DNA from 3 places in the Candidatus Pelagibacter sp. HIMB1509 genome. Region 3 is predicted to be linked to each of the others. Evidence: riboswitches for the same ligand, from Rfam matches in the RefSeq annotation. Region 3 holds a riboswitch; each other region holds the start of a gene.
The links. Region 3 has a riboswitch for S-adenosylmethionine ahead of ACTTBO_RS05155 (O-acetylhomoserine aminocarboxypropyltransferase/cysteine synthase family protein). Riboswitches for the same ligand answer to the same signal wherever they lie in the genome.
Positions count from the first base shown of each region.

Region 1: it holds a riboswitch for S-adenosylmethionine, as region 3 does, so the genes downstream of both, ACTTBO_RS02120 (homocysteine S-methyltransferase family protein) here and ACTTBO_RS05155 (O-acetylhomoserine aminocarboxypropyltransferase/cysteine synthase family protein) in region 3, are expected to answer to the same signal.
Region 2: it holds a riboswitch for S-adenosylmethionine, as region 3 does, so the genes downstream of both, ACTTBO_RS03425 (homocysteine S-methyltransferase family protein) here and ACTTBO_RS05155 (O-acetylhomoserine aminocarboxypropyltransferase/cysteine synthase family protein) in region 3, are expected to answer to the same signal.

Region 1 covers NZ_JBNAIU010000001.1:402,844-413,825, forward strand. Annotated here, with positions in the region: gene ACTTBO_RS02080 (ABC transporter ATP-binding protein) at 1-1,449, opposite strand, end outside; gene ubiA (4-hydroxybenzoate octaprenyltransferase) at 1,446-2,315, opposite strand; gene ACTTBO_RS02090 (DUF2721 domain-containing protein) at 2,368-2,772, shown strand; gene ACTTBO_RS02095 (quinone oxidoreductase family protein) at 2,769-3,740, opposite strand; gene ACTTBO_RS02100 (pirin family protein) at 3,744-4,580, opposite strand; gene ACTTBO_RS02105 (DoxX family protein) at 4,581-4,958, opposite strand; gene ACTTBO_RS02110 (CDGSH iron-sulfur domain-containing protein) at 4,962-5,198, opposite strand; gene ACTTBO_RS02115 (winged helix-turn-helix transcriptional regulator) at 5,324-5,683, shown strand; SAM riboswitch class V at 5,828-5,893, shown strand; gene ACTTBO_RS02120 (homocysteine S-methyltransferase family protein) at 5,960-7,018, shown strand; gene ACTTBO_RS02125 (haloacid dehalogenase type II) at 7,021-7,692, opposite strand; gene ACTTBO_RS02130 (RsmE family RNA methyltransferase) at 7,709-8,410, shown strand; gene coxB (cytochrome c oxidase subunit II) at 8,472-9,287, shown strand; gene ctaD (cytochrome c oxidase subunit I) at 9,289-10,923, shown strand; gene cyoE (heme o synthase) at 10,954-10,982, shown strand, end outside.
Region 2 covers NZ_JBNAIU010000001.1:662,278-673,259, reverse strand. Annotated here, with positions in the region: gene ACTTBO_RS03485 (phytanoyl-CoA dioxygenase family protein) at 1-367, opposite strand, end outside; gene moaA (GTP 3',8-cyclase MoaA) at 401-1,393, shown strand; gene moaC (cyclic pyranopterin monophosphate synthase MoaC) at 1,395-1,940, shown strand; gene ACTTBO_RS03470 (molybdopterin biosynthesis protein MoeD) at 1,946-2,215, shown strand; gene ACTTBO_RS03465 (molybdopterin synthase catalytic subunit) at 2,215-2,667, shown strand; gene msrP (protein-methionine-sulfoxide reductase catalytic subunit MsrP) at 2,654-3,559, shown strand; gene ACTTBO_RS03455 (sulfite oxidase heme-binding subunit YedZ) at 3,559-4,143, shown strand; gene ACTTBO_RS03450 (DUF1244 domain-containing protein) at 4,136-4,381, shown strand; gene ACTTBO_RS03445 (YqaA family protein) at 4,403-4,819, shown strand; gene ACTTBO_RS03440 (molybdenum cofactor synthesis domain-containing protein) at 4,800-5,300, opposite strand; gene ACTTBO_RS03435 (sulfite exporter TauE/SafE family protein) at 5,315-6,061, shown strand; gene ACTTBO_RS03430 (putative 2OG-Fe(II) oxygenase) at 6,098-6,688, shown strand; SAM riboswitch class V at 6,780-6,842, shown strand; gene ACTTBO_RS03425 (homocysteine S-methyltransferase family protein) at 6,850-7,755, shown strand; gene ACTTBO_RS03420 (DMT family transporter) at 7,748-8,629, opposite strand; gene ACTTBO_RS03415 (YbaK/EbsC family protein) at 8,626-9,108, opposite strand; gene glnA (type I glutamate--ammonia ligase) at 9,249-10,655, shown strand; gene ACTTBO_RS03405 (hypothetical protein) at 10,663-10,833, opposite strand; gene ACTTBO_RS03400 (HesB/IscA family protein) at 10,906-10,982, opposite strand, start outside.
Region 3 covers NZ_JBNAIU010000001.1:963,167-974,148, forward strand. Annotated here, with positions in the region: gene ACTTBO_RS05110 (N-acetyltransferase family protein) at 1-151, shown strand, start outside; gene ACTTBO_RS05115 (methylated-DNA--[protein]-cysteine S-methyltransferase) at 132-407, shown strand; gene ACTTBO_RS05120 (DMT family transporter) at 952-1,803, opposite strand; gene ACTTBO_RS05125 (AEC family transporter) at 1,820-2,722, opposite strand; gene ACTTBO_RS05130 (homoserine dehydrogenase) at 2,722-4,014, opposite strand; gene ACTTBO_RS05135 (hypothetical protein) at 4,011-4,235, opposite strand; gene argC (N-acetyl-gamma-glutamyl-phosphate reductase) at 4,232-5,254, opposite strand; gene rpsI (30S ribosomal protein S9) at 5,288-5,725, opposite strand; gene rplM (50S ribosomal protein L13) at 5,727-6,185, opposite strand; SAM riboswitch class V at 6,328-6,394, shown strand; gene ACTTBO_RS05155 (O-acetylhomoserine aminocarboxypropyltransferase/cysteine synthase family protein) at 6,397-7,725, shown strand; gene ACTTBO_RS05160 (COX15/CtaA family protein) at 7,753-8,778, opposite strand; gene ACTTBO_RS05165 (chorismate mutase) at 8,822-9,112, shown strand; gene ACTTBO_RS05170 (bL33 family ribosomal protein) at 9,114-9,305, opposite strand; gene ACTTBO_RS05175 (MerR family transcriptional regulator) at 9,306-9,668, opposite strand; gene ACTTBO_RS05180 (HU family DNA-binding protein) at 9,661-9,960, opposite strand; gene plsX (phosphate acyltransferase PlsX) at 9,961-10,962, opposite strand; gene rpmF (50S ribosomal protein L32) at 10,976-10,982, opposite strand, start outside.

The DNA of each region.
Region 1 (10,982 bases), 560 kb from region 3:
TTGTTTCTCACCACCTGATAATCTCACTCCATTTTCGCCAATCAGAGTTTTATACTTGTTTGGTAATTTTTCTATAAAATCATGAGCGTTTGATAATTTTGCAACCTCATATATTTCTTCATCAGATGCATTCTCATTTGCGTATCTTATGTTATTTATAATTGTATCATCAAACAAAGTTGTTTCTTGACTTACTAACGAAATATTAGTCCTTAATGAACTAATTTTCACATCATAAATTGATTGATTATCAATTAATAAATCACCAGATACTGGTTTATAAAATCTTGGAATCAGATTTAGTATAGTGGATTTACCTGATCCACTGTGACCAACTAGAGCAGTCATTTTTCCACCTGCAAAATTTAATGTTATATTTTTAAGGACTTCCTTTTCATTTACATCGTATCTAAAATTGATATTTTCTATCTTAATATTTCCCTCTTTTATTTCTAAATCTTTTGCATTTATTTTATCATAAATTAAATTTTCAGTATCAATTATCGGAAGTATTCTTGATGCTGCTGAAAAACCTTGATTAACTAACATGTTGAGAGTTGATAATGACCTTACTGGTTGATAAGCTAACATCATAGCAGCTAGAAAAGAGAAGAAATTATTAACTTCGATCTCATTTTTCATAATTAACTTACCTGAGTAATAGATTAATATAGCAATCATTATTCCTGTTAAAACTTCCATTATTGGAGACATCCTTACTAAAACAGTAGAAATTTTTTTACTTTTGTTTTTTAATTGGTCTAGATGATTGTCTGCTTTATCAGTTTCAAAATCTTCTTTTTGAAATATTTTTATTAGTTTATGATTTTTAAATAATTCAACTAAGTAAGTAGTTAAAAATCCTGATTTTTCTTGGGCTTCAGTAACAACTTTTCCCATTCTTTTACCCAAAGTTCTAGCCGCCACACTTGCCAGGGGTATCATAATAATTGAAATTAGTGATAATTTCCAATTTTGAACAAACATTACTATCAACAAACCAATTAAAGTTAGACTATCTTTAAACAAATTAAGTATTGCAACACTAAGTATATTAGTTATGTGAGTTACGTCATAAATCAAATTTGAAATAAATTTACCTGAATGTTTTTTATCAATAAATTGAGTATCTGCTCTTATTAAAGATCTCAACATATCATACTGTAGTTTTTTTTTTACTTCTTCACCAACATTTATCATCATTACTTTCGCGATATATAGAGAAATACCTTTAGTCGCGAATGCCACGATTATAAGTAAAGGAATGATAAAAATTAGTTTTTGATCTTTATCAATAAATATTTTTTTTATTGCGGGATCTAATAGCCAAGCAATCGAAGAAGTACTACCAGCTACAAGTATTGAAAACAAAGCAGATATAATTATTTTGTTTAAATGTTTCTTTGTATAATCTTTATACAACCTTTTAAAGGTATCTATTTTTCTCATATAAAATTTTTAGCAGCCAAAATATTAAAAAAAATTATTAATCCTAATAGGTTATTATTTTTAAATGCATTTAAGCAACTTGTAGAATCCCTCAAATTAATAGTTTTCAATTGATAAAAAAATAAATAAAAAAAAGTAATTAACATCAAGACAAAATAAATATAATTAAACTTCATATAATATCCTCCCATAAGAAAAAAAATAATTAAAAATGAGTAACATGAGAATATAAATTTTTTTGCATTTCCTTTAAATTTAATTGAAGTAGATTTTAAACCAATTATTTCATCATCTTTAATATCTTGAAATCCGTAGATGGTATCATAGCCCAGTGTCCAAAATATGGCTCCTAAGTAGAATAAAATAATAACGAAATTTAATTCATCTGTAATTGCGGTCCAACCAAGAATTAAACCATAATTAAAAGTAATTCCTAAAAATAATTGAGGCCAATATGTATACCTTTTCATAAGTGGGTAAGTGAATGCAAGAGGCATAGATGTCATCGCCAAAATAACAGTGAATAAATTAAAATTTATTAAAACTAATAATGCCAAGAAACACAAAACTGTTGCGTAAAAGATACCAAGCCAAATAGATACTTTTCCAGAGGCAATAGGACGATTTTTAGTTCGAAATACTTTTGCATCAAATTCTTTATCCAAAATATCATTAACAATGCATCCTGCTGATCTCATTAAAACAGATCCTAAGAAGAATAAAATTAAATAAAAAAAATAATTATTTAAATTTAAAGAAAAATCATAAGCTAAAGTTAAACCCCATGCACAAGGCCAAAATAACAACATAAAGCCGATTGGTTTTTGTAGCCTAGTTAAATCAATAAAAAGTTTTAATTGGTTCATAATATTTTACTTGTAAATAACAAAGGGTAGTTTCATAATCAAATTGATTCGTATGAACATAGACTACACAGTTACTGCTTTAATGTTTCCAGCTATTCCGTTACTTATGAGTGTTTATAGCAACAGATTTCACTCTCTAAGTATCTTAATTCGTCAGCTTCATGATGAGCATGTTTATGAAAAGCATATTCCTCCTGAATGGAAGAAGCAGTTTATTAATTTAAGTGGAAGGATAACACTTCTTAGATGGACAATTTTATTTGCTTCATTTGGCTTCCTATTTAATATGCTTACAGTATTTGCACTCTATTTAGATGAAGTATTTGCAGCTAGAGTAATTTTTGGCTCATGTTGTTTATCCATGATTATATCAATTATTTTTTTTATAAGAGAAATTCAAATTTCAACTAATGCACTTAAACTCCATATGTCTGATATGGATGTAGATGTGAACTAGGGAAGTATAACTGCTGGACCAGTAAGAACTCTAGATTCTAAATCTTTGTGCGCTTGTACAATATCTTTTAGAGAATATTTTTTTGAAATTTTTACTTTTACTTTTCCACTTGAGGCCATTTCAAAAACTTTATTCGCAGCTTCATCAAGCTCTTCTCTTGTTGTAGTGTACTGCATAATACTTGGTCTTGTTAAATATAGTCCTTTTGGTTGAATTGATTTTGCAACATTAACTGGATCTAGAGGACCCGATGCATTACCAAAAGAAACCAACATTCCTCTTAATTTTAAACATTCAATTGAACCATCAAAAGTATTTTTTCCAACTCCATCATATACAACAGACAATCCTTTGCCTTCAGTAATCTCTTTTACTCTTTCAGCAAAATTATCTTTGTTATAATTAATCACATGGTCGTAGCCATTTTGTTTTGCATTTTCTATTTTTTCATCTGAACCGACAGTACCAATAACATTGCATCCTAGACTTTTAGCCCATTGTCCAAATATTTGACCAACACCACCAGCTGCTGCATGGAATAAAATATCTTCACCTGATTTTACAGGATAAGTTTTATGTAAAAGATAAAAGGTAGTTATTCCTTTTGTCATCAAAGTTGCTGCTGTTTCTAAATCAACACTATCAGGAACTTTTACCAAGTTTTTAGTTGGGTAATTTCTATGAGTTGAATAGGCACCAAGAGGAGCTGCACAGTATGCAACTTTATCTCCAACTTTAAAATCTTTTACATCTGAGCCAACTTTAGTTATTTCTCCAGCTCCCTCTAGACCTATTGGAGAGGGTAGAGTTAATGGATAAAGTCCTGATCGATGATAAGTATCAATATAATTTAAACCAATTGCATGGTTTTTAATCGTTACTTCATCAGATTTTGGTTCCTCAAGCTTAAGTTCTTTGTATTCTAAAACTTCTGGTCCACCTGCTTTTGATATTATAACTGAATTCATAATTTATTTTACAAATGTACCATTATGATAATCTTGAACAGCTTGCAAGATTTCTGCTTTAGTATTCATCACAAAAGGACCACCTCTTGCAATTTCTTCATTTATCGGTTTTCCAGATATTACAAGAAATTTAGCATCTGTTTTTGCTTTAACTTTAAGCTCTTCACCTTTTGTTAATAATATTAAAGTACTATCTTTAACTTCATCATGCTTTTCATTGCCAATTTCAATTTCACCATTAATTAGATAAATAAATGTATTGTGAGTTGGTGGAATGCTAAAATTAAATTCTTTATCTTTTTTTAACTCTACATCAAAATAAACTGGTTCTACATTGTGACCTTTTACAGGTCCTTCAGCGTTTTCAAATTTACCTGCAATAACTTTTACTTGTTTCTCATTATCTTTATGAACACTCATTTTATCAGCATCTATATAAATGTATTCAGGCTTACTCATTTTCAATTTAGCAGGCATGTTAATCCATAGTTGAAAGCCATGAAGTCTTCCTTCTTTCATAGCTGGCATCTCTGAATGAATAATACCACTTCCTGTTTTCATCCACTGAACATCACCTGCGGTCATTCTTCCTTCACCACCAGTGCTATCTTTATGTTCAAAATCTCCAGCGAGCATATATGTAACGGTTTCAATGCCTCGATGTGGGTGAGGAGGAAAACCAGCAATATAATCTTCGCTATTTTCAGATCCAAATTCATCTAGCATTAAGAAAGGATCAAAGTAATTTGGTTCAACACCAATACTTCTTTTTAATTTTACTCCTGCACCATCTGACGCTGGAATAGGATCTATAATTTTACTTACTTCAATTTTTGACATTTATTTTGCTAATTTCCTTTCTAAACTAAACTCTTTTGTCTCATTTATCACCAAAAATAAAAATCCACCAGCTAATGCTATATTTTTCATAAATGATACAAATTGCATTTGATTACTAAAATCTGTGTGAAAAATAATTGCAGTTGCTATGCAAAATAAACTTAAGAGAGCAGCAGAAATTTTTACTTTATATCCAATTATTATTAATATTGGAGCACCTATCTCAAGAATTATTGCTGGAATTAAAAAAATACCTGGCATTCCCAAAGACTCCATCCAACCAATGGTTCCTTCATAATTTCCAATTTTATTAATTCCACTTAACAAAAACACTAAAGAGATAAATATTCTCCCAACTAAATCTAAAATATTTGTCATGGTCTATTTGTTGTGTGAACCATCACAAAATGGCTGATTGTTAGTTTGTTTACAATTACAGAAATAAATAGTTTTATTTTCTTCAGCTACAAATTTAACTGGTTTAAATTCTGTTCCTCTATGTGACATATCACAAAATGGTTGGCTCTTACTTTGTCCACAAGAACACCATAAGTAATTTTTTCCTTTTTCAACATCAATAGAAATAGGTTGATCTCCTGCTTTTATTCCTTTGCTCATAAATCTCCTTTGCTAATATTTAATCTAAATAATGATCTGGTTAAATTCTGCAAGAACGCAATATTTTCATACTAGTATGTATAATCATACCTTGAAAAATAAAACAAGGTATTTAAATAGGTATTATGAAAAACAATATTGAATGCCCAGCGGAAAGAGCAATTTATTTTCTTGGTGGAAAATGGAAAATCAGAATTTTATTTTATTTATTTAACAATAGAATAGTGAGATTTAATAAACTTAAAAAAGAGTTAAAAACAATCACACAACAAATGTTATCAAAACAACTCAAGGAATTAGAGATTGATGGAATTATAAATAGAAAAGTTCATCAAGTAGTGCCTCCTAAAGTTGAGTATTCTCTTACTGAATTTGGACTTTCTGTTATTCCAATTTTAAAGTCATTTTCTGATTGGAATAAAAAAAATACCAAAACAATATCCTTAAAACTCAACAAAAACTTTGAAGAAAGTAGAATTAGATAAGCCAAATTCTTTTGACTTTTTATTAATTGTATGGTGATATTGGTTAAGCGCTGATTTAAGTTAAATTGCGGGCGCTTTACAAATCCAGCTAAAGCGACGTCTCAACCACCGCTTCAGCTGGTGGTTTTTTTTTGAGCTCCTCAAAATTGAACCGGGTATTTGAACCGTATTGTGCACCCAGCATTTTGCTAAAGCACTAAAAAGGAGAAGAGAGTTTTTATTCTAACCCTCTTAGCTAGTTTAAGCTCTTTTCTCCGATTAATTTTGGAGAAAAAAATGACAAATATTTTAAAAGAAAGATTAGATAAAGGACCAGTAATTTGTGCTGAGGGTTTTTTGTTTGAAATAGAAAGAAGAGGCTATATGGCTTCAGGAGAATTTGTACCAATGGTATCTCTTGATCATCCTGAAGTTTTAGAAAATTTACACAGAGAATTTCAACATGCAGGATCTGATATTGTAGAAGCATTTACCTATAATGGTCATAGAGAAAAAATGAGAGTAATTGGTAAAGAGGAATTGCTTGAACCCTTAAATAGATCAGCTCTTAAAATTGCAAAAAAAGTTGCCTTAGATACACCAGAGGGATCACAACCAAATTTAATGGCCGGGAATATATCCAACTCCAATATTTGGAAAGAGGATGACAAGCAAGCTCAAAAAGAAGTTGAAGCTATGTTTACAGAAATGATTGGTTGGGCAGTAGATGAAGGGGCCGATATGTTGATTGGCGAAACTTTTTATTATGCTGAAGAGGCGTTTAAAGCGCTTGAGGTAATGAAAAAAGCTAACTTACCAACAGTGTTAACCATTTCTCCAATGGGTGAAAATATTATGAGGGATGGAAAATCTGTTGTTGATACATGTAAAGAGTTAGAACAAAGAGGAGCTGATGTAGTAGGATTAAATTGTTTTAGAGGGCCAGCAACAATGATGCCTTTTCTAAAGGAGATTAGAAAAGCTGTGAAATGTCATGTTGGAGCATTACCAATCCCATATAGAACTAATGAAAAATATCCAACTTTTTTTAACTTACCAGACAGAGATGATTGTTCTTGCCCATCACCACACGGAAGAACTTTTCCAACAGCACTAGATCCTCATTTTTGTAATAGATATGAAATAGGTCAATTTGCAAAATGGGCAAATATTTTAGGTGTACATTATCTTGGTGTCTGTTGTGGTGCTAACCCAATGTTAATCAGAGAAGTATGTGAGTCTGTTGGATTAAAGGTACCAGCAAGTAAGTATAGAGAAAACATGGAAAATCATTTCATGTATGGAAAAAATAAAAGAATTCCAAAACACATGACTGATTATGGAGATAAAGCTTAGTATTATTTAGTATCTATTTTGGGTAGCAGATCAATTAAGTTTTTGATTTCTAATTTTGGTTGGTAATCAAGTTTATCAAAAATATTATTGCTTCTGTTTACCCAAATAGAATTGTATCCATAGTTCCCTCCCCCAGATACATCCCAAGTATTCGCACTTAAAAAAGCAACTTCATTTTTTTCAATTTTGTATTTTTTTACTGGTATATCATAAACTTTAGAATCAGGCTTAAATACACCAACTTCTTCAATTGAAAAAATATCATCAAATAAATTATTTAAATTATTACTACTTACTAATTCATTTAATAAAGAAGGTGTCCCATTGGAAAGTATTGCTAGTTTAAAATTTTTTTCTTTTAAAGATTTTAATACTTTTGGAACTTCTTCAAAAGGTGAGAGAATTTTGTAAAGGTCTAATAATTCATCTCTCATTGAATTATCTATTTTAAATACACTCATTGATTTATCCAAACTGTCTTCAGTGATTTGCCAAAAATCTTTATGTCTTTTCATTAAACTTCTAAGCCAAGTGTATTCTAATTGTGTGGTTCTCCAATAATTTGCAAAAGTTTCCCACTTATTACCAATTTTATCTTTGCATTTTTCTGCTGCTGAATTTACATCGAATAAAGTGCCGTAAGCGTCAAAAATTATTGCTTTAATATTTTTCATAAACTAATTTAATAATATGAGTAACATTAGATTATATTTTTCTAAAAGTTTATCTAATAATTTAACTGATACGCTTGATAAATCTCAATCGCATTACGTAAACAAAGTAATGAGAGTTAAAGAAAATGAAATTTTTTCTTTATTTAACAGTAGTGGTGAGTGGGAAGCAAAAATTTTAAACATCTCAAAAGGTATTGTTAAATTTAATGTTACAAAACAATTAAGACAAAAAGAAAATTCTAAAGAATTATGGCTTGCGTTTTCTCCAATTAAATCAAATTACTTTAATTTTATGATTCAAAAAGCAACTGAGTTAGGAGTTACAAAATTTATTCCAATTATATTTGATAGAACGATTGTTCGTAAGATTAATAAAGAACGATTAGAGAAAGTAATTATTGAAGCATCAGAGCAATCGAATAGAATTAATGTTCCAGATATTGAGGACCCAAGATCATTAGATAGTTTTTTAAATAGTAATGAAATGGATTTAATTTTTACTGATCTAAATTCTGAAAATACCAAAATAGATTTAAAGAAGATTACAGATAAACCTACATGTGTAATTATAGGTCCAGAAGGAGATTTTTCTGAAGAGGAAAGGGCAAAGATTCTAAAATTTAGCCGAGTTCAACCACTGAAAATTAATGAGAATATATTGAGATCTGAAACAGCTGTAATTTCAGCTATATCGATCATAAAATACGCCATAAATTGATATTTTGTCGCGAAAACTAAAGTGTAATTTTTTTGAAGACGTTCTATATAGGGTTAAAAAAATGAAAAAAATTTTATTAACAATTCTTTCAATTTTAACTCCTGCAGTTGCGTTTGCTAACCAGCCGAAAGATTGGCAATTAGGTTTTCAAAAAGCAGCATCAGAGTCTATGAGAGATATCGTTAATTTTCATGATAAATTGTTATTACCAATCATAATTGCGATAAGTGTTTTCGTTTTATTTTTGATGGTATATGCATGTATCAGATTTAGAGCATCAGCAAATCCAGTTCCTTCTAAAAGAACTCACAATGTTGCAGTAGAAGTTTTATGGACATTAATTCCATGTTTAATTTTAATTGTGATGGCAGTTCCATCGTTTAAGATTTTATATAAACAAGACTCAATACCAAAAGCAGATGTAACAGTTAAGGCAATTGGTTATCAATGGTACTGGGGATATGAGTATCCAGATGAAAATATTATTTTCGACTCTTACATGATTGAAGATAAAGATTTAAAAGAAAATCAGCCTAGATTGTTAGCTGTAGATAATGAATTAGTTGTTCCAGTAAATAAAGTAGTTAAAGTTTTAATTACTGCAAATGATGTTTTACACGCTTGGGCTTTACCATCTTTTGGAGTTAAAAGAGATGCAGTTCCTGGAAGAATAAATGAAACATGGTTTAAAGCAGAAGAAGTTGGAACTTATTATGGACAGTGTTCTGAGCTTTGTGGAATTAAACATGCTTTTATGCCGATTACAGTAAGAGTAGTTCCTGAAGAAGAATATCAAGAATGGCTTACTGGAGCTAAAATAAAATTTGCAAAAGAAATTAATGAAGAAGATCAATTTAAAAAACTAGCGAGTAAATAATATGTATACACAAACTGCATCACACGACGATCATCATACACCAACTGGTTGGAAACGTTGGGCGTATTCAACTAATCACAAAGATATCGGTACAATGTACCTTATATTTGCAATTGTTGCAGGTGTAATCGGAACTGCATTCTCAGTTTTAATGAGAATGGAATTGATGCATCCAGGTGATGGAATTTTGGGTGGAAACTATCATTTATACAATGTTTTAGTAACAGGTCATGGTTTAATCATGATCTTCTTTATGGTTATGCCAGCAATGATTGGTGGTTTTGGAAATTGGTTTGTACCAATCATGATTGGTGCACCTGATATGGCATTCCCAAGAATGAATAATATTTCATTTTGGTTACTACCAACTTCATTCATTTTATTAATCATGTCTATATTTATGGATGGCCCCCCAGGTCAAACTGGAGTTGGTGGTGGATGGACAATCTATCCTCCTTTATCATCTACAGCAGGACAGCCTGGTCCAGCAATGGACTTTGCTATTTTAAGTTTACACTTAGCAGGAGCGTCTTCAATTTTAGGAGCAGTAAATTTTATAACTACAATTTTAAACATGAGAACTCCAGGTATGACATTGCATAAAATGCCTTTATTTGCTTGGTCAATTTTAGTTACAGCGTTCTTATTACTTTTATCACTTCCAGTGTTAGCAGGTGCAATCACAATGCTATTAACAGATAGAAATTTCGGAACTGCATTCTTTGATGCTCAAACAGGTGGAGATCCAGTATTATTCCAACACTTATTCTGGTTCTTTGGTCACCCTGAAGTTTACATTTTAATTTTACCAGGTTTTGGAATGATCAGTCATATTGTTTCAACATTCTCAAGAAAACCAGTATTTGGATATTTAGGTATGGCATATGCAATGGTAGCAATTGGAATAGTTGGTTTCGTTGTATGGGCTCACCATATGTATACAGTTGGTTTAAGCACAGATACTAAAGCTTATTTCTTAGCAGCGACGATGATCATTGCTGTTCCGACGGGAATTAAAATATTTTCTTGGATAGCAACTATGTGGGGTGGTTCAATATCATTTAAGACACCTATGGTTTGGGCTCTAGGATTTATATTTTTATTTACAGTCGGTGGAGTTACAGGTGTTGTTCTTGCAAATGCAGGTGTAGATACAGCAATGCATGATACTTACTATGTAGTAGCTCACTTCCATTATGTATTATCTTTAGGTGCGGTGTTTGCAATCTTTGCAGGCTTTTATTATTGGTTTGGAAAAATGAGTGGTTATGAGTATTCAGAATGGTTAGGTCAATTACACTTCTGGTTAACATTTATTGGTGTAAACTTAATTTTCTTCCCTCAACACTTCTTAGGTTTAGCGGGGATGCCTAGAAGATATGCAGATTATCCAGATGCATTTGCTGGTTGGAATTATATATCTTCAATTGGATCATATATTTCTGTAATTGGTTTAGGAGTATTTTTCGCAAATCTAATTTATGCATTTTATAAGAAAAAAGCTGCTGCTCAAAACCCTTGGGGTGAAGGAGCAACAACTTTAGAGTGGACAGTACCGTCTCCTCCAAATTTTCATACTTTTGATGAATTACCAAAGTTTGAAGATGAAGAGAGTGCAGAAAAATCTACTACTTAAAAAGTATTTAGATTTTTTGTCTAAAATTAAATGATTAAGTCTAAGTTAAAAAATAGAAA
Region 2 (10,982 bases), 300 kb from region 3:
CAAAATAAGAAATATCATGATGAAATGGTGGTTTAGATGTAGAGCCAGCTTCTCTAAAAAACCAATTATCCATTACTAAATTAATCTGCTTAGCATCTAGTAATTCAGAGGCAATTTTAGCTGTAGGTGAATTAAAAACAAAATTCTCAAATTCTTTATGTAAGTTCCATGTCCAAAAATCCTCTAAATAACAAGGTAAATTTGGATCTATGGTATGATTAGTAAACCTGGGGCTTGGATTATTTTTTGCTTTATTTATTCCAGATCTTAAAAGCTCAATCCATTTGATATCAAATTTATTTCTTAAAAATACCGCTCCATCTCTTTTAAATAGTTTGATCTCATTATCATTTAAAATTTGACTCATAGATTATTTAAGAAATAATACTCAATATATCATATGAATATTCTCAAAGATAGTTTTGGACGGAGGTTTCCATACATAAGATTGTCAATATCTGATGTGTGTAATTTTAAATGTGGCTACTGTTTACCCAATGGTTATAAAATTGATAAAAGTGATAACAGAACCTTTATCACTAAAGAAGAAATTGGAAGACTTGCAAAAGCTTTATCAGAATTAGGTGTATCTAAAATAAGATTAACTGGAGGAGAACCTACAGTTAGAAAAGATTTTTTGGATATAATTAAAATAATTAAAAAAAATTCAGGTATTAAAAAAACTGTAATCACTACTAATGGATATCACTTAGATAGAATTGCAGATGATTTAAATGAAAGTGGTCTTGATGGCATAAATATAAGTATTGATAGTCTTGACCCAAAAACTTTTAGAAAAATTACAGGACATGATAGATTAAATGAGATTTTAGAAGGAATAAAAAAATTACAAAAATTAAATTTTAAAAATATCAAAGTTAATGCAGTTCTTCTTAAAGGAGTTAATGATAAAGAAGAAGATTTTAAAAGTTGGGCTAATTTTATAAAAAATAATCAAATTGATTTTAGATATATAGAATTAATGCAAACTGGAGACAATTTAGATTATTTTAATCAGTATCATGTGTCTGCAAATAAATTTACAGATTATTTAAAAAATAATAATTGGGTAATTCAAACATTTGGTAAAGATGCTGGTCCTTCCAAGAATTATATAAATCCTGAATACAAAGGAAAATTAGGTGTTATTGCACCCTACTCAAAAGATTTTTGCAAGAGTTGTAATAGACTGAGAATAACTGCCAAAGGTGATTTAAGATTGTGTTTATTTGGAAATACTGGAATAAATATTAGACACTTGATGCAAAGAGATGACCAAACTGAAGAACTAAAAGATTTAATTTTGAAACAATTAAATTATAAAAAAGAGTCTCACTATTTAGAAATAGGAGAAACAGGATTAACAAAAAATCTATCAACAACAGGTGGATAAGATGAAAAATTTAAAGATTGTAACTAACAACGATTTAAAAAACTGGGCTAAAGAAATTTTTGAAAAAAATTCATTTAAAATGATTGATGTTTCTGAAAAAAAAGAAACATTCCGTAGAGCTTTGGCATCAGGAAAAATTTATGTTGGCAAAAAGGTATTTGAACTTATTAAAAGTAAAAAGATGCCTAAGGGTGATCCAATTACTTTAGCAGAAGTTTCGGCAGTATTAGGTGTTAAAAAAACAAGTGAATTAATACCTTTGTGTCATCCTCTTCCAATAGATCATACGGCTACTAAAATCATAATGAATAAAGAAGATAGTTCACTAGAAGTATACTGTGTGGTTTCCGCTTATGCCAAAACAGGTGTAGAGATGGAAGCAATAATGGGTGTAAATGCAGCTCTGATTACAATTTACGATTTAAGCAAAATTGTAAATCCTCATTTAAAAATAGATAATGTAAAATTATTAATTAAAGAAGGAGGAAAAACTGGATTATGGAAAAATCCAGATGGACTTCCGAACTTTTTAAAAGATTTTTTCTAAACTTTATGAAAGTTAAAATTGAGTTGTTTGGAGCTGCAAGAGATTTTAATGACCAAAATTTATTAGAACTAGATCTAGGTCAAAAGACAACAATCAAGGATATAAGAAATAAAATAATTCAATATGTAGATCAGAAATTTAATGGAAATGAATATTATATAAAAATCATTAACTCTTCAGCTTTTTGTTCAGAAAAAAATAATATTGTTAGCGACAATTATAAAATCACAAATAATGAAAAAATTGGTATTATTCCCCCAATTGGAGGAGGTTAATGCTTCATACTGACATTGTAGATAGTAAAGTTAAAAAATTATCATTAATTGATGCTGAAAAATTTATAGCATCTAATGATTTTGGAGCTTCATTAATTTTTAGTGGGACAGTTCGTAATCAAAATAATAATAAAAGTGTTTTAGGTATTACATATGACAGTCATGATGCTTTGGTAATAAAAAGTTTTGAGGAAATTTATAATGAAGCTGAAGAAAAACTAAATATAAACAATAAGAGTGTTTTTATTGAACATGCCAAAGGTTACTTAAATTTAGGAGAAATTAGTATTATTATAGCAGTTGCATGTAAGCATAGAGATGAGGCTTACGTTCTATCAAGATATATAATAGAAGAAATTAAAAAAAGGTCTCCTATATGGAAAAAAGAACATTACACAAATAATCAAAGTGATTGGCTAAAAGGAAATCCTATTATTCATGAAAAAAATTAAGTATTCAGAAATTACACCAGAGAAAATTTATAAAAATAGAAGATCATTTATTAAATCTCTTGGGTATGGTGCAAGTTCTTTAGCATTAGTCACAATTCCTTTTGCAAGTCAATCTCAAGCTGATGATAGGAATGAACTTACAAGCTTCAAAGACATAACAACTTATAATAATTATTATGAGTTCGGTACTTCAAAGAGTGATCCTTATGTTAATTCACAAAATTTTAAAACATCACCATGGACACTAAGTATTGAAGGGGAAGTTGAAAAACCTATCAAAATTTCTATGGAAGAAATAACCGAAACATTTGTATCTGAAGAAAGAATATACAGATTAAGATGTGTAGAAGGATGGTCAATGGTTATTCCATGGATGGGTTTTTCGCTAAGTAAATTATTGTCAAAAGTAAACCCAACTAGCAAAGCAAAGTATGTTGAATTTGAAAGTGTTTATGATCCTGAACAAATGAAAGGTCAAAGATATCCGGTTTTGAACTGGCCTTATAAAGAAGGATTAAGAATTGATGAAGCAATGCACCCTTTAACTACAGTTGTGACTGGTTTGTATGGTAAAAAGCTTCCAAATCAAAATGGAGCGCCTCTGAGAATATTTATCCCTTGGAAGTATGGTTTCAAAAGTGCAAAAGCAATTGTTAAGATAAAATTTGTAGAAAAAATGCCAACTTCATCATGGATGTGGGCATCTCCACGAGAATATGGATTTTACTCTAATGTTAATCCTAATGTAGATCATCCTAGATGGTCTCAAGCAACAGAAAGAATAATTGGTAAAGATATTTGGGTGCCAAGAGTAAAAACATTGATGTTTAATGGTTACGGAGATGAAGTTGCAAATTTATATACAGGGATGGATCTAAAAAAATATTTTTAATGAGAAAATATTTTAAACCAGGTGTATTTATTTTAAGCACAATTCCATTTTTATTAATTTTTTACAAAATATACTTCAATAAACTTGGGCCAGAACCTGTAAAAGAAATTACTCATTTTACTGGAGAGTGGACTTTAATATTTATCTGTCTAACATTAAGTATGACGCCACTTAAAAGGCTAACTAATTTAAATATTTGGATAAGTTTTAGAAGAATGTTGGGATTGTTTGTTTTTTTTTATGCATCTCTTCATCTCCTTACTTACGTAGGTATAGATTATAGATTTAATTTACAGCCGATAATTGATGATGTTCTGAAAAAAAAATACATCTTTATTGGATTTGCAGCATGGGTATTACTACTTCCATTGGCAATTACATCTTCTCAAATGATGATGAAGTTGCTTAAAAACAATTGGAAAAAATTACACAGATTAATTTACGTGATAGCGATATTTGGAGCTCTTCATTATATATGGTTATCTAAAACAATTTTTTTTAGACCATTAGTATATTTGGTAATAATACTTGTTTTACTTGCTTTAAGAATTAACATTAAAAATAGGAACGTAAATTATGGATGATAATCTAAAAAAAGAAATTCAATCAGCTACACTTGAAAGATTAATGAAACATTTAGATGAAAGAAAAGACGTTCAAAACATTGATTTAATGAATTTAGCTGGATTTTGCAGAAATTGTTTGTCTAGATGGTACAGAGAAGAAGCTGAAAAAAAAGGAGTAGAAATATCAGATCCTGATGCAAAGCAACATATTTATGGAATGCCCTACTCTGAATGGAAAGAAAAATACCAAAAATAACTTTCTATTCAATTCAAGTTAATGTTTGCTTATTTAAGTCTATTTATTGTTTCATTTTTAGCAGCAACAATACTTCCTTTTTCATCAGAGGCTATATTAGCAACTTATCTGTTATCAGAAACATATAACAAATTTTTTTTAATATTTATTGCAAGTTTTGGAAATATTTTAGGATCTATCTTCAATTGGTTTCTAGGAATTTATTTCTTGAAATTTCAAGATAAAAAATGGTTTCCTTTTACCAACACACAAATTGATAAATCATCCAGGTGGTTTAAAAAGTATGGTAAATGGTCTTTGTTATTTGCGTGGGTACCAATTATTGGTGATCCACTTACTTTTATCGCTGGAACGATGAGAATTAAATTTTTAATTTTTTTATTTCTTGTAAGTTTTGGAAAAATAATGAGATATTTTTTTATTTCTCTTTTAGTCTAGGAAACAATTCGACAAAATTACAAGGTTTATGATTAATATCTAATTGATGTTTAAGGATACCGTCCCAAGCATCTGTTACTCCTCCTGAGGATCCTGGTAAGGCAAATATGTATTTACCATTTGATAGAACTGCACAAGCTCTAGATTGAATTGAAGACGTACCAACTGTTTTTAAACTAATAGTCCTAAAAACTTCACCAAATCCTGGAATATGTTTATCTGCTATTTCATCAACAGCTTCAGGTGTAATATCTCTTCCAGTTAAACCTGTGCCACCAGTTGTAATGATAACGTCAATATCTTTATGACTAGTCCAATCTTTTAAAATTTTAACTATATCTGCTTTATTATCTTTACAAATTTTTCTATCAATTAATTGATGATTGGCCTCTTTAATTTTTTCAACCAAGATCGCACCAGATTTATCGTTATCAATTGTTCTTGTATCTGTTACAGTTAGTAAAGCTATATTTACAATCATAAATAAATTTTTTAATGATTATACTTACAATATTTTTTTTTATAACTGCAATATTATATTCAAGTATAGGATTTGGTGGTGGCTCCACTTATCTTGCTTTACTTTTAATTTGGGATGTTCCTTACTATATTTTTCCAATTTTAGCTTTAATTTGTAATATTATTGTAGTTTCTGGAAATTCTATAAATTTTTTAAAATCAAAAAATATTAATTTTAATTTACTATATCCTTACTTAATTGGTTCTATACCTCTTGCTTTTATCGGAGCATCTATATCAATTGACAAAAATTTATTTGAAATTTTACTTTTCTTTATTTTAATATTAGCTGGAGTTTTTTTACTTATTGAAAGCAAATCCTTTAACAAAAAAGAAATTCTTATTAAAAAAATACCCTTGATTTTCTCAATATTAATAGGATCAATAATCGGTTTTGTATCTGGTTTGGTTGGAATTGGTGGTGGGATATTTTTAAGTCCTATTTTATTTTTGATGAAAGCAGGATTTCCAAGGCATATAACAAGTACTGCATCTTTATTTATTTTAGTAAATTCAATTTTTGGTATAGGTGGACAATTAACAAAGGATATAGTCTTCAACGAATTTTTAAATTACTGGCCACTATTTATTGCTGTCTTAATTGGTGGCCAAATTGGAAGTTTTTTAAATATAAAATTCCTATCTAACAAAATATTAGCCCTAATGACTGCATGTCTAGTAATTTTTGTAGCTATAAGAATGGGCATAACACTTATTGCATAAGTTGAATTAATTATTTTTTGATATATTTAATCTCTGATGAAAAATTTTAAACCATTTGGGCCTTCAATAGGAAAATCTAAAATTTCTAAAAAATTTTTAGAAAAACTTAACAATGAAGTTGATACAAAAATATTCTCAAAATCAAATGATTATAGTTCAAAATTAGCAAGTCAAATTAGAAAAGAAGTTCAAATTTCTAAAAGTTTTATAAAAAAAAATTTGGAAAAAGAATTAATAAAAAATATTAAAATTTTTCTAACTAAAGAGCATATTAAAAAAATTAAAGAAATTAGAATTTTAAACCTGTGGGTCGTTAGCCAATATAAAAATGAGTATAATCCTATACATTATCATGAAGGGGACTTATCAGGTGTTGGTTATTTAAAAATTCCAAAACATATGACAAAAAATAAAAATGTTAAAAATAAAAAAATAAGAACAAATGGAACAATTGATTTTATAAATGGACAAAGAGCTTTTCTTTCAAAAAGTATTTTTAATTTGATACCAAAAACAGGCGATCTTTTAATATTTCCAAACTACTTAATGCATACAGCCTACCCCTTTAATATTGAGGAAGAAAGAAGATCGTTTTCTTTCAATGCTAAAATAATTTTTAATAAATAATTTACAAATTTTAATAATATTATATAAATCTAGTTGCCGATTTGATCCTATTGCGGGCATAAACTGCTAAAATGGAAATTCCCAATAGATCTAATTAGCAAGGTAGTTGAACTATATTGTGCACCTGCATGTAGCTTAAGCACTAAAAAAGTGAGGATAAAATGAATAAAGATTTTTTTAAAACAACAAAAATTTTAGATGGTGGAATGGGTCAAGAGTTATTGGCCAGAGGTATGGAACCTAAAGGAACTTTGTGGAGTGCAAATGCTTTAATTGAGGAAAAATACCACAACTTAATACTTAATATTCATAATGATTTTATTAAATCGGGAGCTGATGTAATTGTAACTACAACTTTTACAACCAGAAGAAAAAGATTGAGAGAAAATGGAATAGAAGATCAATTTAAATTCTTAAATCAGAAAGCCTGTGAAATTGCACAAAAAGCTAAATTAAATAATCCACATATTAAAATTGCAGGAGGACTCCCGCCTCAAGATTTGACATATGAAGAAGACAAGAGAAGTGAAAAAGAAATCACAAACGATCATTCGGAATTAGCAGAAATACTAAACCCTTCAGTAGATTTTTTCTATTTTGATGTCTGGAGCAGTATCAAAGAAATTAGATGCGGAATAGAAGCTATTAAGAAATTTAATAAACCATACTTAGTTGGGGTTCATATTTCTGAAGGTAACTCTTTACCAAGTGGAGAAAAAATTTCTGAAATTAATTCAATAATTACTGAAAATTGCCTAGGAGTAATTCTAGCATGTGTTTCGCCTGAAAATTATGAGAATAATTTAGATGAAATTCAAAAACTTAAAGTTCCATTTGGTTTCAAATTAAACGGATTTGTAACAACTAAACCAAAAGGTGGTTATACTTCTCAGTATAAAGAAAATGATGGATCTAACCCCAATAGTTTTTTAGGTCAAAGAAAAGATTTAGATCCTGAAAAAATATCAATGTTTGCAAAAAAATTTAGAGAAAATGGAGCAACTATTCTTGGAGGATGCTGTGAAACTCGTCCTTCTCATATAGAGGCAATAAAAAATACTATTTAACTTTTGTACCTTTTTTTACAAAATAGATACCTATAACAACTGCTATCAACGAAATTATAACTTTAGTAGTAACCAATTCTTTTAAAAAGATATAACTTAAAATAGTACCAAATATTGGAATTAGATAAGATACTTGAGATTGAAAAATTAAACCATTGTTAATTAAAATTCTAAATCTCAATAACCAGGCAATTCCAGTAGATACCAAACCAAGATAAATAACTGAAATAGTAGAATCTAATCTTGGAACAGTTTTCCAAGGTTGTTCAATCAAACATACTAAAGGTAATAATATAATAGTAGCCCAAATCAAAATTGAACTGGTAACATTTTCATTTTTTTTCTTGCTAATTTTAAGTGTTAAAAGACCTCCAATCACATAACAGGTAGATCCTAACAAAATTAATAATGCTGAAGTAAAGTTATTTTCATTAATTAATAAATTATCTGAAAATAAATAAACTATTCCTGAAAATCCTATTAAAATTCCAATTGTCCTAGTTAAATTAAATTTTTCATTTTTAGTAAAAAAATGTCCTAGAACAGTTGAGCTTAATGTAGTCGTTGACATTAAAATTGCTGCCAAGTTACTTTGAACAGATTTAACGCCATATGCTATTAAAAAAAACGGAGCTACTAAATTTATAAATCCAATCATTGCAAACCAATGCCAATCTTTTGAAAATGCCTCGATTTTAATTTGTTTGTAAAAGCAAAGTAGTAAAACTGGAATTGAACCAAAAAAAACTCTTAGAAATGCAATCGTAACAGGTCCAAACGAGTAGGTTGCTATTTTAATATTAAAAAAAGCAGATGCCCAAATCAATGCTAACAACGTTAATAAACTATAATCAATTAGTTTTGGTTCTCTCATTCAATAATATCTTCTGGTGTTCCGTTTGTTATTTCAATTAACTTATTATAATTTATTTTGAAAACAGCATTTGGATGTCCAGCTGCACCAAATATATCTGGGAATCTTTCAAGACTTTTATCAATAAAGATTTTACATCGCTTCAAGTGCCCTACTGGAGACACTCCACCAATTGTATATCCAGTGTTTTCTTTAACTGCCTCAGGAGATGCCATAGACACATCTTTTTCATTGAGAATTTTTTTTAACTTATTTAACGAGCAACGCTTGTCTCCAGATACCAAGCTTAATATATAGTTGTCACCTGCCCTAAAAAGTAAACTTTTAACAATAGCACCAACGTTGCAACCCAAAGCTGTAGCAGCATCATTGGCCGTTCTTGCTGTTTTTTCTAAGACGATAACATTTAAATTTTGATCAAATGTTTTAAGAGCTTTTTTTGCCCTTTTTACCGGTTCTTTATTTAGTATTGATTCCATTGAATTTATAAAATTCCCTAATTTGATTGAGTAGATACACTACTTATGTAAAAAATGCATAGGTGTTATTTATTAAATAAGCATTATTTTTTAACTTTTTTTTGCTAATTAAGCTCCATCAAAATTACATAGGAGACAAAATGAGTGCAGAAAACGTTTTAAAATTTATGAAAGAAAAAGAAGCAGAATTTGTGGATCTAAGATTTACTGATCCAAGAGGAAAACTTCAACATTTAACTATGGATGCATCAATAGTGGATGCCGACATGCTTAATGATGGAGTGTTTTTTGACGGTTCATCTATTGCTGGATGGAAGGCAATTAACGAATCTGACATGATTTTAAAACCTGATACTGCAAGAATGTTCATGGATCCTTTCACGTCTCATAATACTGTAGTTTTGTTCTGTGATATTTTAGATGCAATCAAAAAAGATCCTTACGAAAGAGATCCAAGAGGAGTTGCAAAAAAAGCAGAGGAATATTTAAAAGCATCAGGTATTGGTGATAAAGCGTTTTTTGGACCTGAGCCAGAATTTTTTGTTTTCGACGATGTAAGAATTAAAAATGACATGAATGAAAGTGGATTTAAAATTGATAGTAAAGAAGGTCCATATAATTCAGGTAAAGAATATGAAAATGGAAATATGGGACATAGACCTCAAATCAAAGGAGGTTATTTTCCTGTGCCACCTGTAGATAGTGAACAAGATATGCGTGGTGAATATTTAAAAAATTTAAAAGAAGTTGGCATCAAAGTTGAAAAACATCACCATGAAGTTGCTCCAAGTCAACACGAACTTGGTATGTATTTTGGAACTTTAGTTGACCAAGCAGATAATGTTCAGCTTTATAAGTATGTAGTTCAAATGGTAACACATTCATTTGGGAAAACTGCAACCTTCATGCCAAAACCAGTTGCAGGTGATAATGGTTCAGGTATGCATATTCACCAATCTATTTGGAAAGGTGATACTCCTGTATTTTCAGGTGAAGCATATGCAGGACTTTCAGAAACTGCATTACACTATATTGGTGGAATTTTAAAACATGCTAAAGCGATTAATGCTTTTGCTAACTCTACAACAAATAGTTACAAAAGATTAATCCCTGGTTTTGAAGCTCCAGTATTATTAGCTTACTCTGCAAGAAACAGATCGGCATCATGTAGAATTCCAATTACTTTAAGTAAAAAAGGTGCAAGATGTGAAATTAGATTTCCAGATGCAGCAGGTAATCCTTACCTAACATTTGCAGCAATGTTAATGGCAGGTATCGATGGAATTAAAAATAAAATACATCCAGGTGAGTCTTTTGATAAAGATTTATATGAATTACCACCAGAAGAAGTCAAAGCTATTCCAACTGTTTGTGGATCTTTAAGAGAAGCAATGGAAAGTTTAGATAAGGATAGAGAGTTTTTAACTCAAGGTGGTGTATTTACTGACGACCAAATCGATGCTTATATAGCTCTTAAGTTTGAGGAAATTCATAAATTTGAACACGCACCTCATCCTGTAGAGTTTGAGATGTATTACAGTAGTTAATATTTAATTACTGTCTGGTTGTTGCAATTGTATCTTTGTTAATACCTTTTTTAACAACGTAATCTTGAGTACCGTTTGCACCGGTCTCAACTTCTTTACGTAAATCTTTAAAGAAAGTTCTTTCTTTAATTGTATCTTTTAGGTTTTTAACAAGATTTTTAAATTCAAATTTATTCATACCTAGATATATATATTAGGTATGCGTACGATGCAATACTGATATGCGTTAAATGGGAATATTCAACTTTTGCTAGATTTTAAAGGATTCCCCGCATCCACATCTTTCTGTTTCGTTAGGATTATTGAATACAAACGAAGAAGATAGCT
Region 3 (10,982 bases):
ACTTATAAAATACCTTGAATCTTTATCTAAAGAAAATAATTGGAATGGAATTCGTTGGATAACCCACTCTTCCAATGAGACAGCAAAAAAATTATATGATAAAATTGCAAAAAATACAGGATTTGAATTATATGAACTTAAAAGGGACTAAATTTCAGATAAAAGTTTGGAATTACTTAAAAAAAATACCTAGAGGAGAAGTCAGAACCTACCTTCAGGTGGCAAAAGCTATTGGAAAGCCAAAAGCCCATAGAGCGGTAGCAAATGCAGTTGGGAAAAACCCATATCCTCCAAAAATACCTTGTCATAGGGTAATTAGGACCGACGGATCTCTTGGAGGATACTCAGGAAAAGGTGGAATTAAGACTAAGTTGCGATTACTTAGATCTGAAAAAGTAGATATTTAAGGTTAAAAAAGTGTTGAAAATAAAGTCTTTTAGACAATTTTTGTGAATAATCATGTAAATAGCACTATTCACCCTTCAGTTGTACCGCGTTTCTAAATATAACTAAATAAGTACCCTCTATGGGCGATTAAAGAGCATATTCTATTACTGCATTGCTCTATTTTTCAATGATATCAAACCTTTTTTAACGTCTCAATTTTGCTCTATTTTACAGGTTTTTTAATCCGCCTGCCCTAAAATTTTTGATATAAAAATATACTTTAAAATTTCATTAGTAAAAAACTGTTGCAATTAAACACTTCTATGAATTTATATTATTTTTCAACTCTTTAACTAAAATTAGTATTTTTTTCCATATCAATGTGGTCCAAAAAAGCTATTAATATTAATGATTTTAATTAAAAAACCAAAATATTACTCGACTTCAACAAATATTAATGCATTTTAATTATATTTATATTTAAATAATTTATTCAATAATTACAATATTTTAATTGTATATATTAATGTAAAACATTAATAATTAGTACACAAATAAATACTATTAATTACTCCTTTTTAAAATGTATTCTCTTCTGGTTATATAGAGACCACTTAAGACAATTATAAAAAGACCTAAATAAGTCCAATTATCTGGTAATTCATGAAAGAAATAATAGCTAATTAATATGTTTGTTATGATTTCTGTATAGCCCAAAGGAGCTAATTTTGAAGCATCAGCATATTTGAGTGATAAAATTAAGAAAAGATGGGCTACAGAGGCTATAAGGCCGATTAAAGCCATTAAAATCCACTGATTTGTAGTAGGATTTACCCATACAGAAGGCATAAATAAACTAATAATGACCGTTCCTATTAAACCTGAAAGCAAAAGTGTTAAAAGAGGGTTATCTGAAGTGCTAAGTTTTCTTGTTATAATAAGGTAAAATCCATAACAAATTCCATTACCTAAAGCAGCTAAAGTAGCTAGATTAAGTTCAATAAATCCAGGTCTAATAACAATTAAAGTACCAACAAACCCTAACGATACAGCAGTCCATCTTTTCACCCCTACTTTCTCCTTTAAAAAAAATGGAGATAAAGCTGTGACACAAATTGGTGCTACAAATGCTAAAGTTAAAGCTTTTGGGAGTGAAATTTCAGAAATCGCATAAAAGAATAAATACGTAGAAAAAACAAATATCAAACCTCTTATTAATTGAAGAGCTGGTTTCTTAGTCCAAACTAATGACTGTCTATAAAATATAAGCATTAAAGACAGAGTAAAAACTACGGTAAAAAAATATCTAGCCCATGTTATTTGTAAAACATCCATTGATGAGCTTAAATATTTAGCAAACGCATCCATAACAGGGACAATCATCCAAGCAGACGCATTTAAAATTATAGCCTTCACAGCTGAAAGATATATCTTAATAGAAGTATTTTAAAGCAAAGAATACAACTATTGGAACTGTAATAAATGACATTAATGTAGAAACAACAATTGTGCTAGCAATGTTATCGACTATTTCCTTTGGTGAGTACATTGATCCAATTAAATAATTTAAAATAGCGCTTGGCATAGCAGATTGAATTAAAATTACACCTGCACCAAATCCAGAAAGATCGAAAAAAATTACAATTAAAAAACCAATTATGGGTCCAATGATTACTCTTCCAATAGAGGCAATTATTGAATTGGTGAAAGAAAAAACTTTTAATTTTGTTAATGCAATTCCTAAAGACATTAATATTAAAACAATTGCTGTATATGTTAACAATTCAGTTAAATTAATAATTGCTTTAGGCATCTCCAATTCAAAATAAATAAAAGTAACTGAAAATATAATTGCGTAAAAAGGTGGATTTTTAATTAAAATATTAAAATCAAATTTTCTGTCTGCTAGAAACACTCCCAATGTAAAGTGAAGTAAAATTATAAGCGAAGATATTGATGCAGCTATTCCTAAACCTTGTGAACCATAAGCAAAAAGACAAATAGGAATACCCATATTTCCATTATTAGGAAGAAGAAAAACTGGGATTTCTCTAATGATATCTTTAGTTTTTAATAGATATAAAATAATTATGCCTGTTAAACCAAAACCAGCAATAGCAATTAAATAATAAATAAAATAACTGGTATATTGTTCAAATGTTATACCTGTAGAAGTAATAGAATATATAACCATTGCTGGTGTACCAACATTTGAGGCAAAAGTAGTTATAAAGGAATTATCAAAACCTGGTTTTTTCTTACCAAGATAATATCCAACCCCAACAACAAAAAATACAGGAAATAATACTTCAATAAGTTTGAAATATATTTCCATTAATCAAGCAATCTAATTAACGTAGGTGATTTTAAGATATTCTTATTTTTACTAAATATAGATAAACAGCTATTGCAATTTAATTCTGTGGTTTTATGAGTAACTATTACGATTGTAGCTTTATTATTTTTCTTATCTGGAGTTTGAATTAATCTTTTGACAGAAATTTTATATTTAGCTAAACGATTGGTTATTTGAGATAAAACGCCTGGTTTATCTTTAACTTCAAATCTTAAATAAAGGGAATTAACATAATTATTTACGTTGTAAGTCTTTAAAGATTTTAATTTATTTACACTTACACCAAATGGCTTTTTAATGTTTCCTCTTAAAATAGATAATAAGTCAGATAATAAAGATGATGAAGTTGGACCTGGACCAGCACCCTCCCCTTGTAATACGCTTTCTCCAACTGGTTTGCCATTAAGGATTACAGCATTCATTACTCCATTTACATTACCAATATACGATTTTTTACTTACAAGACATGGATGAACAGTTTCAAAAAGTTGATTATTTTTGAGTTCAGAGATACCCAGTAGTTTAATTCTTAAATCTAATTGATTTGCAATTTTAATATCTTTTAAATCAATTTTTTCTATTCCTTCCATTAAACATTTTTTATTAGATATTTTACTATTAAAAGCCAAAGCAGATAAAATTCTTACTTTTGCAAATGCATCAAAACCATTTAAATCTAATTTTGGATTTCCTGGTTCAGCATATCCAAGCTGTTGAGCTTTTTTTAAAACATCTACAAAATTTTGCTCAGAATTTTCCATCTCTGATAATATATAATTTGAAGTACCATTTAAAATTCCATAAACTTTTGATAATTTATTAGTAGCTAATCCTTCTTTAATTGATCTCAATATCGGTATCCCACCAGCAACAGATGCTTCGAATTCTAAATTGACATTATTTTTTTCAGCTAGTTTTGCTAAATTGTTTCCATGTTTTGAAATTAAAGCTTTATTTGGAGTAATTACATGAATTTTATTTTTTAAAGCAGTTTCAACTAATTTTTTAGAAACCCCATCAGATTGTCCAATTACTTCAAATAATATATCAACTTTTTCTTTTTTAAAAATTTCAAAAGGGTTTTTGTAAAAAATTTTTCTATTAATTTTATATTTTCTTTTTTTATTTATATTTTTTGCAGAAATAGCTACTACATTAACTCTTTTGCCTGTTTTAAGTTCAATATCTTTTTTTTTAACAATTAATTCATTAAATAAATAATTACCTACTTGACCAAGTCCAACAACTGCTACATTCACTATATTATTCATTTGCTTATATCAGGATATTTACTTTTTTTAGTATAGTCATCTATATAAATCTCATATTCTTCTAATGTCATTTTTGTTATATCGTCTGACTTTTTAAGTATTTCAGTTATTTTTTTTTTATTTTTTTTATTTTCAGCAGGATGTTCTGTCCAATACTGAGAATCTTTATTTAAAGAGCAATTACATAAAAAAATTAGAAAAATAATTAACAAATATTTCATTTTAAAGCAGTTCTTTCAGGAAAATTAAATTTATTATTTAAATTTTGTACAGCCTGACCTGCTCCGCCTTTTATTAAATTGTCTATTGCAGAAATAATGATTATTTTGTTTTTATATTTTGATTTACACACTGTGATAAAGCAATTGTTTGTATTGATAACATCATTTGTGCTCAAGAGTTTATCAGAGTCTAATATTTTAACAAAATTTTCTCCCTTATAAGACATCTCAAGTGTTTTGATGATTTTTGATTGATTAACATTTTTTTCTAAATCTAAATAAATTGTACTTAATATACCTCTAAACATTGGAGATAAATGTGGAGTAAAACTAAATTGAAAATTTTTATTTGTAAATTTGCTTAAAAATTGATGAATTTCAGAATTATGTCTATGAAAACCGACACCATAAGCACTTAAAGATTTGTATAAATTCTTATCTTTATATTTTTTATGAACTCCTCTACCGGCACCAGAATATCCAGATTTTGAATCAATAATTATATTGTCTAATTTAACTAATTTTTTTTTAATTAGCGGAACAAGAGGTAATAATATTGATGTTGGATAACATCCTGGACATGAAATAATATTGTGATTTTTTAGTTCATCACGATTTATTTCTGGTAAACAATAAATGCTTTTCTTCTGTAGTTTTGGAGCTCTATGTTTTTGTTTGTACCATTTTAAATAATCATTAACTTTTTTTAATCTAAAATCTGCTGCTAAATCAATTAGAGTAATATTATCATTAAGTTTTTTTGCTATATCTTGAGCTTCACCATTTGGTAAAGCTGTAAAGACAACATCAATACCATTTAACAATTTAGGATTAAATTTTACGATTTTAGGTAATTTTTTTTTTGACAGAGATTTATCAAAATAAGAAATATTTTTTCCAACAGACGTATTTCCACATAGATATTTAATATTAATATATTTGTGGTTAATTAATAACTTGATTAATTGAACACCAATATATCCTGTAGATCCGGCAACTAATGCATTAAGCTTAGGCATTTTTTATTATAGCAGTTTAAATTGTAAAAAAAATTATCTTTTAGAAAACTGGAAGCTTCTTCTAGCTTTTCTTCTACCAGGTTTTTTTCTCTCAACAGCTCTAGAGTCTCTGGTTGTAAGCTTTTCGGTTTTCAATGTTGTTTTTAAATTTTCATCAAAGAGAACCAAAGCTTTAGAAATACCATGAACCATAGCTCCAGCTTGACCTGTGGGTCCGCCACCTTTTACGCTACATCTAACATCATAATCTGTAGCTTGATTTATAATTTCAAAAGGTCTTGTAATTTGCATTTTGTGAATTTCATCAGCAAAATATTCATTATATAATTTACCATTTACATAAATTTTACCAGAACCTTTTTTTAACCATACTTTTGCTATTGAGGTTTTTCTTCTACCAGTTGCATACTTACTATCTTTAAAATCTAATTTTAGCTTAGGAGTTTTTGTAATTGACTGTAAGTTTTCCATATTAATTTCTTGCTATGTTTTTATTGTTTAGTTTATCTAATTCTATAAGTTTTGGATTTTGTGCAGCATGAGGATGTGCACTTCCAGAATAAATTTTTAATTTTGTTAATTGTTTTCTACCCAAAACACCACCTGGCAACATTCTTTTAACTGCTAGTTTCAAAGTTTCTCCAGGTTTTTTTTCATGAAGTTTTTCTGGTGTAGTAACTTTAATTCCACCAGGATGACCTGTATGTCTATAGTACTTTTTATTTTGAAACTTCTTACCAGTAAATTTTGCTTGTTCGATATTTTTTACTACAACAAAATCTCCATCATCCATGTGAGGTGTATAAGTAGTTTTATTTTTACCTCTAATAATATTAGATACAACGGTCGCTAATCTTCCAACAACTGCGTTTTTTGCATCTATCTCGTACCAAGATGATGTAACTTGATCTTTTTTTGTGAATTTTGTCATTGTGCGAGGATTAATACTATTAAATTATTTAAAGTCAATTTTATATTTAGCTTGTAAAACATAACTAATATGCTATTTATCTCTTGCCGATTTGATCCTATTGCGGGCATAAAACTGCTAAAATGGAATTTTCATAAAATTTTAAATCGGTAGGCATTTGAACTGTATTGTGCGCCTTGCATAAAGCAAAAGCACTAAAAAAGGAGTAAAAATGAGTACAAAAAGAAATAATCCAGAAACTATTGCGATACATGGTGGAGATTACAGAAGTGATCCAGCTACAAATTCAGTAGCAGTTCCAATTTATAGAACAACCTCGTATCAATTTAATAACACTGAACATGCAGCTAATTTATTTGCGTTAAAAGAGTTTGGAAATATCTATACGCGGATAATGAATCCAACTAACGATGTGTTGGAAAAGAGAATCGCTGCTCTTGAAGGTGGTCTTGCAAGTTTAACTGTTGCTTCTGGTCAAACTGCATCTACTTTTGCGATATTAAACGTTGCTCAAGCTGGAGACAATATTGTTAGTTCAACGGATCTATATGGCGGAACAGTTTCGTTGTTTACACATACTTTAAGTAAGCTTGGTATAGAAGTAAGGTATGCAGATCCGTCTGATCCAAAAAACTTTGAAAAAGCAATAGACGATAAAACTAGAGCTTTTTATGGAGAAACATTACCAAACCCATATTTAAGAGTTTTTCCAATTAAAGAGGTTTCGGATATTGGGAGAAAATATAACATTCCATTAATCTTGGATAACACTGCTGCCCCTGTAATTTGTAAACCAATTGAACATGGTGCTGCTGTGGTTGTTTATTCTTTAACAAAATATATAGCAGGTCATGGAACAGTAGTTGGAGGTGCACTAGTAGATGGTGGAAATTTTGATTGGACAGCAGATCCAAAAAGACAGCCACTATTTAATGAACCTGATGCAAGTTATGGAGGTGTTGTTTGGGGTAAAGCTGTGCCTGAATTAACAGGTGCAAATGTTGCTTTTGCAGTAAGAGCAAGAGTAACCTTGTTAAGAGATCTAGGATCAGCACTTTCTCCAGATAATGCATTCGGCGTAATACAAGGACTTGAAACAGTTGCTTTAAGAATGAAACAACACTGTGATAATGCTGCAAAAGTGGTTGAGTACTTAAAAAATCATAAAGCTGTTGAGAGAGTAATTTATTCCACTGAACATAATGAAGAGATATCAAGTCGAGCAAAAAAATATCTGAAAAATGGTAATGGTGCTTTAGTTGGTATTGAATTAGCTGGTGGTATCGAAGCTGGTAAAAAGTTCATTGAGGCTTTAAAAATGTTTTATCACGTTGCAAATATAGGTGATGCTAGAAGTTTAGCAATACACCCGGCAACAACTACTCACAGTCAATTAAACGATGATGAATTAGCTGCTTCAGGTGTAACGCCAGGATATGTTAGGCTTTGTATTGGTTTAGAACATATTGATGATATCATTGATGATTTAGATCAAGCTTTAGATAAATCATCAAAAGGTAATTTAAAAGCAGTTAGTTAATTTTATTTATATGTCTACAAATAGAAATTAATTAATCTGTCTTTTGTATTTTGAGATAAATATAAAATACAAAGTTGAAAGTATTATCAAAATAGAATTTATCTGGTGTAAAGATGCAAATAACATTTTTACTCCAGATAAAATAGTTATCACTCCAAGAAAAATTTGAAAAGCCAAAGTCAAACCAATTAAAGTAATAGGTTTGTATAATTTTTTGTTTCCAGTATTAATTACTTTAAAGAGGATTAGGGCATATATGACTATAATTAAGTATGCTAAATTTCTATGTATAAATTGAACAATAGAGGGATTGTCAAAAACTTTTAAATTCAAAAAGTCTTTAAAACTACTATCATCAGGAAAATAATTAACACCCATCAATGGCCAAGTGTTATAAATTTTACCAGCATCCATACCAGATACAAAAGCGCCTATAATTAGTTGCAAAAATAATAAAACTAAAAAAATTTTTACTATAAAAAGATTAATAGAAAATGTTTGATTTGAAGAGGATGATAACTTTAAAAATTGCCAATATACAATTGATAAAATGATAAAAGCTGTTACCAAATGTATTGCTAGTCTATAATGACTAACATCTATTCTCTCAACTAATCCACTTGATACCATGTACCAACCCAAAAATCCTTGAAAACAAACTAGTAAAAAAATAAGTCCATATTTTTTTATAATCCAAAGTCCATGTTTTACTGAAAAATAAACCATTGGGAGTAATACTGTTAAACCAATTATTCTCCCTAACTGCCTGTGTCCCCATTCCCACCAAAATATTACTTTAAATTCATCAAGAGTTATATTGAAGTTTTGTTGGCTGTATTCAGGAATTGTTTTATATAAACTAAAATATTCTAACCATTTTTCATTTGTAATAGGTGGAAAAAAACCAACAAATAATTCCCAAGTGGTAATTGATAGACCAGAGTCAGTTAATCTAGTCAAGCCTCCAACTAATATTATTAAAGAAACTAAAACTAATAATGACAGCATCCACAATTTAAGTTGATTATTTAAATGATTATTCTCACTGTACATGCTCAGATAAATATAATAATTATTAAGTATTCCAATAAATTAAATGTCGCCAAATAATAAAAAAAAACTAGATTTAATAAGAGTTAAGCTAGATAAATTAGATAATAAACTGTTATCACTTATAAAATATAGAACAAAACTAGTTGAGGAAGTTTTAAAGCTTAAAGAATTTAAAAAAGAAATCGTAGATAAGAAAAGAATTAATTTTATTTTAAAAAAAATTAAAGCAAAATCCTTAAAACAAGGCATAGATCCAAAAATAACTAATCGTATTTGGAAAAATATGATTTGGTCTTATATTGATTACGAAAGAAGAAATTTTAAAAAAAAATAGTTTATTTACTATGTGGTGGAAGCTTTTTTTCCACAAACATTTCGTGTTTTCTTGTAACTGGATTATATTTTTTTGCAGATAATTTCACTTTTGCTTTCTCACCACCCGCTGGTTTTTTTACATAATAAAAGTAAGGACTATCTGGTTTAGCTTCAGGCACCATTCTAACTTTTACGTGTGTTTTTTTTGCCATTTATTTTAGTGTTTTTATAATTTTTGATATTTTAGTTAACTTAATTTTTAATTTTTCAGCTTTTATAGATTTATCTGCCATTTCGTCAAGCTTTAAAGTATCTTCATTATCAAGAATCTTTTTAACTCCATTAATTGTCATTCCTTGATCTTTAAGCAAATATTTAATCTTCTTAAGAAGATCTATATTTTTTTCATCATAATATCTTCTATTAGAATTAAGAATTTTTGGCTTGATTTGTTTAAACTGTGTTTCCCAAAATCTTATTATGTGAGTAGGCAAGGAACCTCTCTTATTGACTTTTAAGTCTAAAATTTTAGCAACTTCACCAATAGTTTTATAAGCCTGATCAGCTTTATCCATAATCTTTAAGATTTATAAACTCTTTAAATTCTTTTGAAGGTTTAAATAAAACAACATCCCTACTAGTTATTACTTTAGTTTCCTTAGTTTTTGGGTTTCTACCAATTCTACTTTTTTTCTGTCTAATAGAAAAAGTTCCAAATTTAGATAATTTTAGCTTTTTCTCAGATTTAATGTTGGAAACAATTGTTGATAAAAAATCATCAATTAAATTTTCTGAAATCTGTTTAGAAAAACCTAGTTGCATATAAACTAAATTAACTAAATCTTTTTTAGTTAAATTTATTCTCATTTAAAGATTCTGTTTAATCTTTTCTATCAAATTACCTTTAACAATTCTATGGCAAACATCTAATGAGTTAGCAAAGCCAACGTAATCGGTACCACCATGACTTTTTACTACTGGAGAGTCTAAACCTATAAAAATTGCACCATTGTACAGTCTTGGATCTAATCTTTTTTTAAATTTTTTTAAATTTGAAATGTTTAAAAGAGAAGATAGTTTTCCTATCCAATTTCCAGTCATCGCTTTTTTTAATTCACTTGTAATAAAATTTGCAGTTCCCTCAGCAGTTTTTAATGCTACATTTCCTGTAAATCCATCTGATACAATTACATCAACTTCACCATCCATAATGTGGTTACCCTCGATATATCCCAAAAAATTAAAATTTTCAGATTTTTTGTCATTAAGAATTTGATATGTTTCTTTTATTACTTCATTACCCTTTAATTCTTCTGAACCAATATTCAATAAAGAAACATTAGCCATTTCATTTGGATATAACGAGTTATAAAGAGCAGCTCCCATCGAAGAAAAATCACTTAGATTTTTTGCACTACATTCTATATTAGCACCAAGATCTAATACAACGCTCATACCTTTTTTATTTGGCCAAAGCGCAGACAAAGCTGGTTTATCTATATTTTCGATCATTTTAAGATTTAATTTTGATACAACTAATAAAGCACCAGTATTGCCAGCGGATATAACGATATCAGCCTGCTTTTCTTTAACGCTTTGAATAGCAAGCCACATACTAGTGTCTTTCCCTCTTTTTGCACCCTCTAAAGGACTGTCCGTACTTTTAATTGCATTCTCTGTATGGAAAATTTCATAGAACTCTTTATTAATTTTATTTTCAATTAATGGTGAAATTTTATTTTTATCTCCAAATATTTTGTAAAAAATGTTTTTATTTGATTGATGGTTATAAATAATACCATCAATTACTTTTTTTGGTGAACCATCACCTCCCATTGCATCAACTGCAATTTTAATTTTTTCGGACATTAAGATAATTATACTATTCT